3 regions of the Maricaulis sp. W15 genome follow, and region 2 is predicted to be linked to each of the others. Evidence: predicted binding sites of a transcription regulator. Region 2 holds the regulator's gene; each other region holds the start of a gene.
What was found. The regulator LexA, encoded in region 2, represses DNA repair genes until DNA is damaged. The targets are predictions, from matches to a motif close to ATGTTCCNCTTGTGTTCC.

Region 1: a site for LexA is predicted at 1,785-1,802, ahead of AWH62_RS10150 (ATP-dependent helicase). Genes of this name have one in related genera too.
Region 3: a site for LexA is predicted at 1,585-1,602, ahead of AWH62_RS12220 (ROK family protein). Genes of this name have one in related genera too.

What each region holds. Positions count from the first base shown of each region.
Region 1 is NZ_LQXG01000017.1:103,004-106,281, reverse strand. It holds gene AWH62_RS10165 (chloride channel protein) at 1-355, shown strand, start outside; gene AWH62_RS10160 (hypothetical protein) at 420-950, shown strand; gene AWH62_RS10155 (GIY-YIG nuclease family protein) at 1,263-1,598, shown strand; gene AWH62_RS10150 (ATP-dependent helicase) at 1,909-3,278, shown strand, end outside.
Region 2 is NZ_LQXG01000012.1:356,228-359,505, reverse strand. It holds gene trpD (anthranilate phosphoribosyltransferase) at 1-461, shown strand, start outside; gene trpC (indole-3-glycerol phosphate synthase TrpC) at 486-1,283, shown strand; gene lexA (transcriptional repressor LexA) at 1,380-2,078, shown strand; gene AWH62_RS07110 (ComEC/Rec2 family competence protein) at 2,306-3,278, opposite strand, start outside.
Region 3 is NZ_LQXG01000018.1:206,978-210,255, forward strand. It holds gene AWH62_RS12210 (PleD family two-component system response regulator) at 1-1,076, opposite strand, end outside; gene AWH62_RS12215 (response regulator) at 1,089-1,466, opposite strand; gene AWH62_RS12220 (ROK family protein) at 1,647-2,558, shown strand; gene AWH62_RS12225 (DNA polymerase IV) at 2,555-3,278, shown strand, end outside.

The sequences.
Region 1 (3,278 bases), on a different contig from region 2:
CACCGTTCTCAGCCAGTCGGCGTTGGGCGGCTCGCTGTTCCAGCTGCAATTGCGCCGGCGTGGCTATGACATCGCCGGCGGCGCAAGCCGCTTGGTCCTGCAATTGGTCCGCGTGCGCGATGTGATGGAGCCGCTGGGCAGCTGGGGAGAAGCCGAAGTGCCCGATGGCAGCTGCGTCTATGAAGATGACATGCTGGGCCGGGCCATCGCCGTCATGGACGCCGAGCAGATTGATAGCGCTGTCGTCCGCGAACGTTCGGACGCCCAGGCGGTGACCGGCATCATCACCAAGGCCGATGCCCAGGCGGCCTATGCCCGCCGCCTCGCTGAGATCAGCGAAGAAGAGCATCGCTGAGACCGTTCGCCGGGCTTCAGCAAGGTTATTGCTCTGGAAAGAATGTCGCGGATAAGGTCGCGCAATGGAACCGAACGGGTTTGACATTCCTGCCAGCGAGCGCGCCGTGCTCGGCGAAGCGCCACTGACTGCAGAGGCGTTGCGGACGGCCAATATCAACCCGACAACCGGGCTCGCGACCGACTATCTCAACCATTTCAATGAAGTGGTGATGTTGATGGAAATGTTGCCCGACATGCCCGATTGCGCCGAGGATGTGCTGGACTGGGCGCCGGCCGACTATCCCAGCCACTTCGCCAATTCCTCCTTCAAGGACAAGGAACTGGCCATTCTCGCCTACCGGGCGGCGCCAAATGCCGTGCGGGCCCATCTGGAAACCCTGATCCTGCAGATCAATGGCGAGGTCCTGCGCGCCCAGTCCGTGCTGCGCGAGACCACCAGCCCCGAGGCCTGCGCCCGGATCGCGGAACTGGCCAGCGAAGAAATCCGCCCGCTGATCTCCGCCGCGTCCGGCACCATCCATGGCGGCTCCACCACCGAAGATGAACTCGACGACGAAGCCGCCCAAGCCAATGTGGACGCGCTGTTCGGGTGAGTTCGATCGACGCGGTGCCGATCGTCACGTGTCTCGAAGACTGAGCAGTTTCTGGATCGATAAGCTCAACGTCGGTCCCGGATCACGCTTTGCGCGTCCGGGAAAAATGGGCGTGGATTGAGAAGAAGGCGTGTGTCATCCGCGACGAAAAGCTTGCCAACTCCGGATGCCAAAGCTGATAGCTGCAAACACCAAACTCATTTCCCCCGGACGAAGCCCGGCGAAAGCCGGGCGCAGATCCGGGGCCGACCAAAATCCCTCCCGTTTCAGTTGATTGAACACACAATACATGCAATTATAAATTGCATGACAATGCTCGCGCCCGAAGCTGTCTACATCCTCTTCAGCCGTCCGCACGGTGCCCTCTATGTCGGACGTACGAAAGACCTGATCTGGCGCACCTGGCAGCATCGAACCGGCGCTATTCCCGGCCACACCAAGCGCCATGGCATCAAGCAACTCGGCTGGTTCGAATGGCATGACGGCTTCGAGTCCGCTGCCCACCGCGAGTATTTGATCAAGCGCTGGCGACGCGCCTGGAAGATCGCGCTGATCGAATCCGTGAACCCGGGCTGGAAAGACCTCTGGTTCGATATCCGCGGTGATTTCGACAAAGAAGTGCCGATGGTCACCCGCCTCGAAGATTGAGCGCGTTCTGGATCGATAAACCCAACGTCGGTCCCGGATCGCGCTTTGCGCGTCCGGGAAAAATATGTGTGCGGCGCGTCAAACATCCCGGCTCATTTCCCCCGGACGAAGCCCGGCGAAAGCCGGGCGCAGATCCGGGGCCGACGAGCGGTTCAACCACTCGCCTGCTCAACTCTCAATTCAAAGCGAACAAAAAACGAACAATCACACATCCCTCCCTTGGGGACCGGCGCCAATCAGTCCAGTATGACGGATTGAATCGGTTCGACGGACCCGCGTTGAACCCGCCGTCCAAGCTGCAGGGAATTGCATGTCCGGTCTTTCCATCTCCGACATGGCGCGTCCCGCGCCGCCGACGCCCTATCTTGACGGGCTGAATGCCGAGCAGCGCGCCGCCGTGGAAGCCATGGACGGCCCGGTCCTGGTTCTGGCCGGCGCCGGCACCGGCAAGACCCGCGTTTTGACCACCCGCCTCGCCCATATCCTCGCCACCGGCCGCGCCCGGCCGTGGGAAATCCTGGCCGTCACCTTCACCAACAAGGCGGCGCGCGAGATGAAGGAGCGGGTCGGCAAGATCATTGGCGAAGCGGTCGAGGGCGTGCCCTGGCTGGGAACCTTCCACTCGGTCTCAGCCCAGATCCTGCGCCGCCATGCCGAGCTGGTGGATCTGAAATCCTCCTTCACCATTCTCGATACCGACGACCAGCTGCGCCTGATGAAACAGATCATCCAGGCCGAGAATATCGACGAGAAGCGCTGGACGCCGCGCCATCTCGCCAGCCTGATCGATGGCTGGAAAAACCGCGGCCTGATGCCCGACCAGCTGGGCGAGGACGACAAATGGGCCTTTGCCGAGGGGCGCGGCCAGGGCCTTTACCAGATCTACCAGGAGCGCCTGAAAACCCTCAATGCCTGCGATTTCGGCGATCTGCTGCTGCACACCCTGCACATCTTCAAGGACAATCCCGACGTCCTGAAGCTTTATCACGACAAGTTCCGCTATCTCCTCGTCGACGAGTATCAGGACACCAATATCGCCCAATATCTGTGGCTGCGCCTTCTGGCCCAGGGCACGGGGAATATCTGCTGCGTCGGCGATGACGACCAGTCGATCTATGGCTGGCGCGGCGCCGAGGTCGACAACATTTTGCGCTTTGAAAAGGACTTTTCCGGCGCCACCGTGATCCGGCTGGAGCGCAATTACCGCTCAACCGCGCATATCCTCGGTGCGGCTTCCGGCCTGATCGCCGCCAACCGGTCGCGCCTTGGCAAGACGCTGTGGACCGATGATGCCGAGGGCGAGAAAGTCCAGGTGCGCGGCATCTGGGATGGCGAGGCCGAGGCCCGCTTTGTCGCCGAGGAAATCGAGAACTGGGTCTCAGGTCAGCGCGCTTATTCCGACAGTGCCGTGCTGGTCCGTGCCGCCTGGCAGATGCGCGCCTTTGAAGACCGCTTCATCATGCTGGGCCTGCCCTACAAGGTGATCGGCGGACCGCGCTTTTTCGAGCGCGCCGAGGTTCGCGACGCCCATGCCTATCTGCGCCTGGTGCGCTCGCCGGAAGACGATCTCGCCTTCGAGCGCATCGTCAACACGCCCAAGCGCGGCATTGGCGACACCACCGTCCAGAAGATCGCCATGACCGCCCGTGCCCAGGGCGTGCCGATGACCGAGGCCACCCG
Region 2 (3,278 bases):
GCGTCAAGCGTCAGCTGCTCGGCGTCTATGACAAGCGCTGGCTGGTGCCGATGGCCGAAGCGCTGCGCAATCTGGGCTGTGAGCATGCACTCTTGATGTGCGGCGAGGACGGGATGGACGAGTTGACCACGACCGGTCGCTCGAACATTGCCGAACTGCGCGACGGGGTGATCCGGGAATACAGCTTCCATCCCGAAGAGGCCAGCCTGCCTCTGGCCAGCGCCGAGGCACTGCAGGGCGGCTCGCCGCAGATGAATGCCGACGCCATCCGCGCCTTGCTCGACGGTGAGACCGGCGCCTTCCGCGACATTGCCGTGCTCAATGCCGGCGCCGCCCTGCTCCTGGCCGGACTGGCCGACAGCATTGCCGATGGCACCCGCCTGGCAGAAGCGGCCGTTGATGACGGGCGTGCCAAGACCGCCCTCGCCCGTATGGTCGCCATTTCACACGGGGAGGCGTGAGCCATGAGCACCCGCCCCGAGACCATGCCTGACACGCTGGCCCGCATCGGCGCCTACAAGCGCGAGCATATCGCGGCCTGCAAACAGGCGCGCCCTTATGCCGAGATCGCCGCCGCGGCGCGCGATGTGGCGCCGGTACGCGGCTTTGCCAAGGCCCTCGCTGTCGCACCGGACGGCCTCGGCCTGATCGCCGAGATCAAGAAGGCCAGCCCGTCGAAAGGCCTGATCCGCGCCGATTTCGATCCGCCCGCCCTCGCCCGCGCCTATGAGGCCGGCGGGGCGAGCTGCCTGTCCGTGCTGACCGATACGCCCAGTTTTCAGGGCGCCGATACCTTCCTCACCGAGGCCCGCAATGCCGTCGCCCTGCCGGCCCTGCGCAAGGATTTCATGTATGATCGTTACCAGGTTGCCGAGGCCCGCCTACTCGGGGCCGATGCGATCCTGGTGATCATGGCGGCGGTTGATGATGACACCGCCCGCCAGCTGATCGAGGAAGCCAATGCCTGGTCGCTCGACGTGCTGGTGGAAGTCCATGACGCCGCCGAGATGGAACGGGCGCTGGCGCTCGACGCGCCCCTGCTCGGTGTCAACAACCGCAATCTGCGGACCTTCGAGACATCCCTCGACACATTCGACGCGCTGGCGCCGATGGTGGCTGATGACCGGCTGCTGGTCGCCGAGAGCGGGATTTTCGGCCGTGATGACGCCTTGCGCCTGAAACAGGCCGGTGCCCGCGCCCTGTTGGTCGGCGAAAGCCTGATGCGTCAGGACGATGTCCGGACAGCAACGGCGACCCTGTTGGGCCGTCCGGCGACCGCTTGACGACATTTCAGAACACTTGTAGAACAAACACTCCTATTCCTGATTTGTTCCCGCAGGCCTGCGCCTGATTCCGGGAATGCGAACAAGGGGGTTGCCTTGCTGACGCGGAAACAGAACGAGCTCTTGCTCTTCATCCATCAACGCATCAAGGAAACCGGCGTCTCGCCCTCCTTCGACGAGATGAAGGGCGCGCTGCAACTGGCCTCCAAATCCGGTGTTCACCGCCTGATCACGGCACTGGAGGAGCGCGGCTTCATCCGTCGCCTCGCCCATCGCGCCCGGGCACTGGAAGTGCTCAAATTGCCCGAATCAGCGGCGGCGGCTGAAACGCCGAGCCTGCCACGCGGCAATCTCGGCCCCAATGTCGTGCGCGGCAATTTCGCCAAGCCCGAGGAAAGCCCGCGCGAATCGACGGTCGACATACCCGTGCTCGGCCGGATCGCCGCCGGCGTGCCCATCTCGGCCATCCAGCATGAAACCGACCGCCTGCCCGTCCCTGCGGACATGGTCACCGGCGGCGAGCATTTCGCGCTTGAGGTGAAGGGCGATTCGATGATCGAGGCCGGTATCATGGATGGCGACACTGTCCTCATCCGGCGCTGCCAGTCTGCCGAGTCCGGTGATATCGTGGTCGCCTTGGTTGATGACGAGGAAGCCACGCTCAAACGCCTGCGCAAAAAAGGCGGCTCAATCGCCCTGGAAGCGGCCAATCCCGAATACGAGACCCGCATTTTCGGCCCCGATCGGGTCAAGGTGCAAGGACGTCTTGTGGGACTGATCCGGCGTTATCACTGACGACGTGATTGCTTTGCTTGGCAACTTCGATGCGCACGGTTTGAATCGTCCTTGGACGCTGTCACAGCCATAGGCGCAGGTCGCAGGTGCGCTCTACAGGCGCCGCCTGTGTGCCGTTTGGAACGCACCGGTGGACGCCGGCTCTTGTTCCAGATTCAGCTCCTGCCGCGCCGCGACGATGGTCCGGGATCAGGCGGGCAAGGGACCGTCGCAAATCGCCACCGCCATCAACGCCCGTGCCAGGGGCGTGCACCGACCAATGGCCGTGCACGCTGGATCGCGACCAGTTGACCATCACGCAGATGCAGTGACTGGCCACCGGTTCTCGCCAACTCATCGGCATCGATGATCCGGGCTTGGCATTGGCGGGCAATTGCCGGCGGCACCGCAAGATCAGCCACAATGAGGTCGGCGCGGGAACAATCGGTCGGCCAATCCTGCAGCGACGACAAGCGGGTCACCCGCACGCCCTGGAGCCGGGCATTGCAGCCATGGCTGTCACAATTGGCATCCCAGACTGCCGGCGCCGGATCCGCCACCCCGCGCGCCTCGAGGAACACCCGCGCTGCAAAGCGTGAGCGGCGCCGGTCGCTGACCACCCAGCCGGTGGCGTCATCTCGGGCGAGGATCAATCCGGTCTCGGAGATGAAGAGATCCGGCTGCGGCAGCACGGCCCACAAACCCAGCGCCGCTGCCATCACGGCGGCCCCGCTCCAGCGCCACAGTCCACGAACCAGAAGGCTGGCGACAAAGCCGGCCGCAAACAAGGCCAGAACCAAGCCCGGCGTTGCCGGCAGATAACGCTGCGCGCCCGGCCAGTCGGCGACCATGTGGGCCAGTGCCAGCATGATCGATAACCCCCACTCCATGACGGCGAAGGCCGGACCATCCAGACCGACGGGTATCAGCACCAGGCCGAGCACGCCAGCCGGCATGACCAGCAAGGAGAAAATCGGCATCACCAGCAGATTGCCGGCCAGGCCGAAGCTGGCGACGCGGTGAAAATGGAAGGCGGCAAACCCGGCCGTTGCCGTGCCGGCAACCAGGCTGGTCGTGCCCAAACCACCGAAGAACAACCGTATCTGCGACAAGGCGCCAGCCTGCGAGCCACGGCGGGACCGGTCCTGCCACAGCCGCGCCACCGTGATCAGCGCTGCCGCCGCGGAAAACGACATCTGAAAGCCCGGCGTGATCACGGCT
Region 3 (3,278 bases), on a different contig from region 2:
GCCCGCAAGCCCTGCAGCAGACGGGCAGAAAAATCGCGAAGAACAATATCGCCGGCCTCATGGCCGTGGCTGTCATTGATCTGTTTGAAATGGTCGATATCGGCCAGCAAGAGAGACACTGGCGCACCGCCATTGCTGGCACTGTCCATCGCCTGGCGCAAACGCGAAGAAATATAGCGGCGATTATGCAGACCGGTCAGCGGATCGGTGACGGCCAGCTCCATGCCTTCATCGAGATGCGAGCGGAGCTGGTCGGCATAGCGTTTACGGCGCAGCTGGGTGCGCGCCCGCGCGGCCAGCTCTCCGGCATCAACCGGACGGTGGATGATGTCATTGACGCCGAGGTCGAGCGCCCGGACAGCATGATGGACATCATCCGGTTGTACGACGGCCAGAATGGGTAATTGCCGCGTCGCGGCGTCCGAACGGACACGCGCACACAAGCGCAGACCGTCATAATCAGTCGCTGTGAGATCGACGATCAACAGATCCGCCTCATCCCGGGTTGCGGCGATAGCGGCAGCCGGGTCGTGGATCTGACGGACATCGGCCTGGGCCGGCATGGCCGCAGCGTAACGTCCGGTCGCACGCGGATCCGCGCTGACGATCACAATCCGGGACGCGGCATCAATGTCATCGTGCATGTCGCCGGAAACACCCGACATCGCCGAGTTCGATTCGCGATAACGCAATTCGTCCAGCACCGCCTTCAGCCGCAACAGGCTGCGCACGCGGGCAAACATGGTGACATCATCGATCGGCTTGGTGAGAAAATCATCGGCCCCGGCCTCGAGGCCTCGGATCCGGTCTTCGCGCTGGTCCAAAGCGGTCACCATCACCACCGGAATATGGCGCGTCGACGGGTCGTCCTTGAGTTTGGAGCAGGTCTGATACCCGTCCATCACCGGCATCATCACATCGAGGAGAATGAGGTCGGGTTGCTCTGCCTTGGCCACCGCAATGGCCTCTTCGCCATTGGTCGCGGTGCAGACATCGAAATACTCGGCCTGCAGCCGGGCCTCAAGCAGCCGGACATTGGCGGCTTGATCATCAACGACGAGAATACGCGCACTCATCGACGACCACCCCTAGTCGAGAAACTGACGAACGGTCTCGATAAACGTGGCCACGGTAATCGGCTTGGACAGATAGGCTTCGCAACCGCCCTCACGGATGCGTTCCTCATCGCCCTTCATGGCGAATGCCGTGACAGCCACCACCGGTATCGCCGACAGGCTGTCATCATCCTTGAGCCATTTGGTGACTTCAAGGCCGGACACTTCCGGCAGCTGGATGTCCATGAGAATCAGGTCGGGCGTATGCTCGCGCGCCATTTCGAGTGCCTTGAAACCGTCCTTGGTCTGCAAGGTCTCATAGCCATGAGCCTCGAGCAGATCGTTGAACAGCTTCATGTTCAACTCGTTGTCTTCGACAATCAGGACCTTTTTGGGCATGACCTGCAGCATGTCGGTGACGCGCTTCCCGTTGTTTGCACGTATTTTATCGTGCTTGTTGAACCCCACCTGCACTAAACCCGATTTTCCTTAACCAACCATGAGTCAAAGGCGACTTTTCGGGCGTTTCGGAACAAGATAAGAACAAAAGCGGCCGAAAAAAGTATACGCCATGCGGGAGGGGACGACAGGATGAATCGAATCGGCATCGACCTCGGTGGCACCAAAATCGAAGCCCGTCTGTTTTCCCGGCACGGAACGGAGTTGGCCCGCGAGCGCCTGGCCACGCCGCGCGACCCGGACGGCACGATCATCGCCATCCGCGACCTGGTCGTGCGACTTGAGTCCGCCCACGGACCGGCCCGCGTCGGCCTTGCCCATCCCGGATCGATCAGCCCGGCCACCGGGTTGATGCGAAACGCAAATTCGGTCTGGCTCAATGGCCGCCCCTTCCGTGATGACTTGTCGGCAGCGCTCGATCGACCTGTCCGTAGCGCCAATGACGCCAATTGTTTTGCCCTGTCCGAGGCCCGCGACGGGGCCGGCCGTGACGGTCGGGTCATCTTCGGCGTCATCCTGGGCACTGGCGTCGGCGGCGGTGTGGTCGTCAACGGGCGACTGCTCGACGGCGCCCAGGGCATTGCCGGCGAGTGGGGTCACAATCCCCTGCCCTGGCCGCGCCAGGATGAACTCGCCCCGCCCGCCTGCTGGTGCGGCAAGACCGGCTGCCTGGAAAGCTGGGTCTCCGGCCCCGGCCTGGCGGCGGACCATGCCCGGCGGCATGGTGGCAATCTGGCGGCGAATGCGATTTTCGACGCGGCGTCAGGCGGCGATGCGGCGGCAGCGGACAGCGTTGACCGGCATGCCAACCGATTGGCCCGCGGGCTGGCGACCATCGTCAATATTCTCGATCCCGACATCATCGTGCTTGGCGGCGGCGTGTCGAACGCGCCCGGCCTGTGCGAGCGGGTCAGCGCTGCCCTGCCCGACTGGATATTCTCCGATGTGTGCCGGACGCGGATCGTCCGTCACGAACATGGCGACGCCTCCGGTGTCCGCGGTGCGGCCTGGCTTTGGCCGGCGGATGAAAGCGGCACGCCATGAGCGAGCCCGGCTATTGCCGCGCCTGTCTGACACCACTTCCCGAGCAGGCCGATTCCTGTCCGGCCTGTGGCAGTCACAAACTGCTACGCCATGCCGAACTGAACACGCTGTCGATCGCCCATATCGATTGCGATGCCTTTTTCGCGGCGATCGAGAAGCGCGACAATCCCGAGCTTGAGGACAAGCCGGTCATCATCGGTGGCCGGCAGCGCGGCGTGGTCTCGACCTGTTGCTACATCGCCCGACTCTATGGCGTGCATTCGGCGATGCCGATGTTCAAGGCGCTCAAGGCTTGCCCGGACGCCGTGGTCGTCCGGCCGGAGCATGGCAAATACACGCGTGAGGGCTATCGCATCCGCGACATGATGAAGGATATCACCCCGCAGGTGGAACCGCTTTCGATCGATGAGGCCTTCCTCGATCTCTCGGGCACGTCACGCCTGCACGGCTCACCGCCGGCGCTCACCCTGCTGCGCTTGCAGCGGCGAATCGAGGAGACGGTCGGGATCACGGTCTCGGTCGGCCTGTCCTTCAACAAATTTCTCGCCAAGACCGCCTCCGACCTCGACAAGCCGAACGGGTTTGCAGTGATCGGTGAGGCCGAGGCCCTGGACTTCCTGGCGCCGCGCCCGGTGCGCTCGATCTATGGCGTCGGACCGGCCTTTGCCGCCAAGCTGGAACGCGACGGTATCCGCACGCTGGCCGATATCCGGCGCCAAG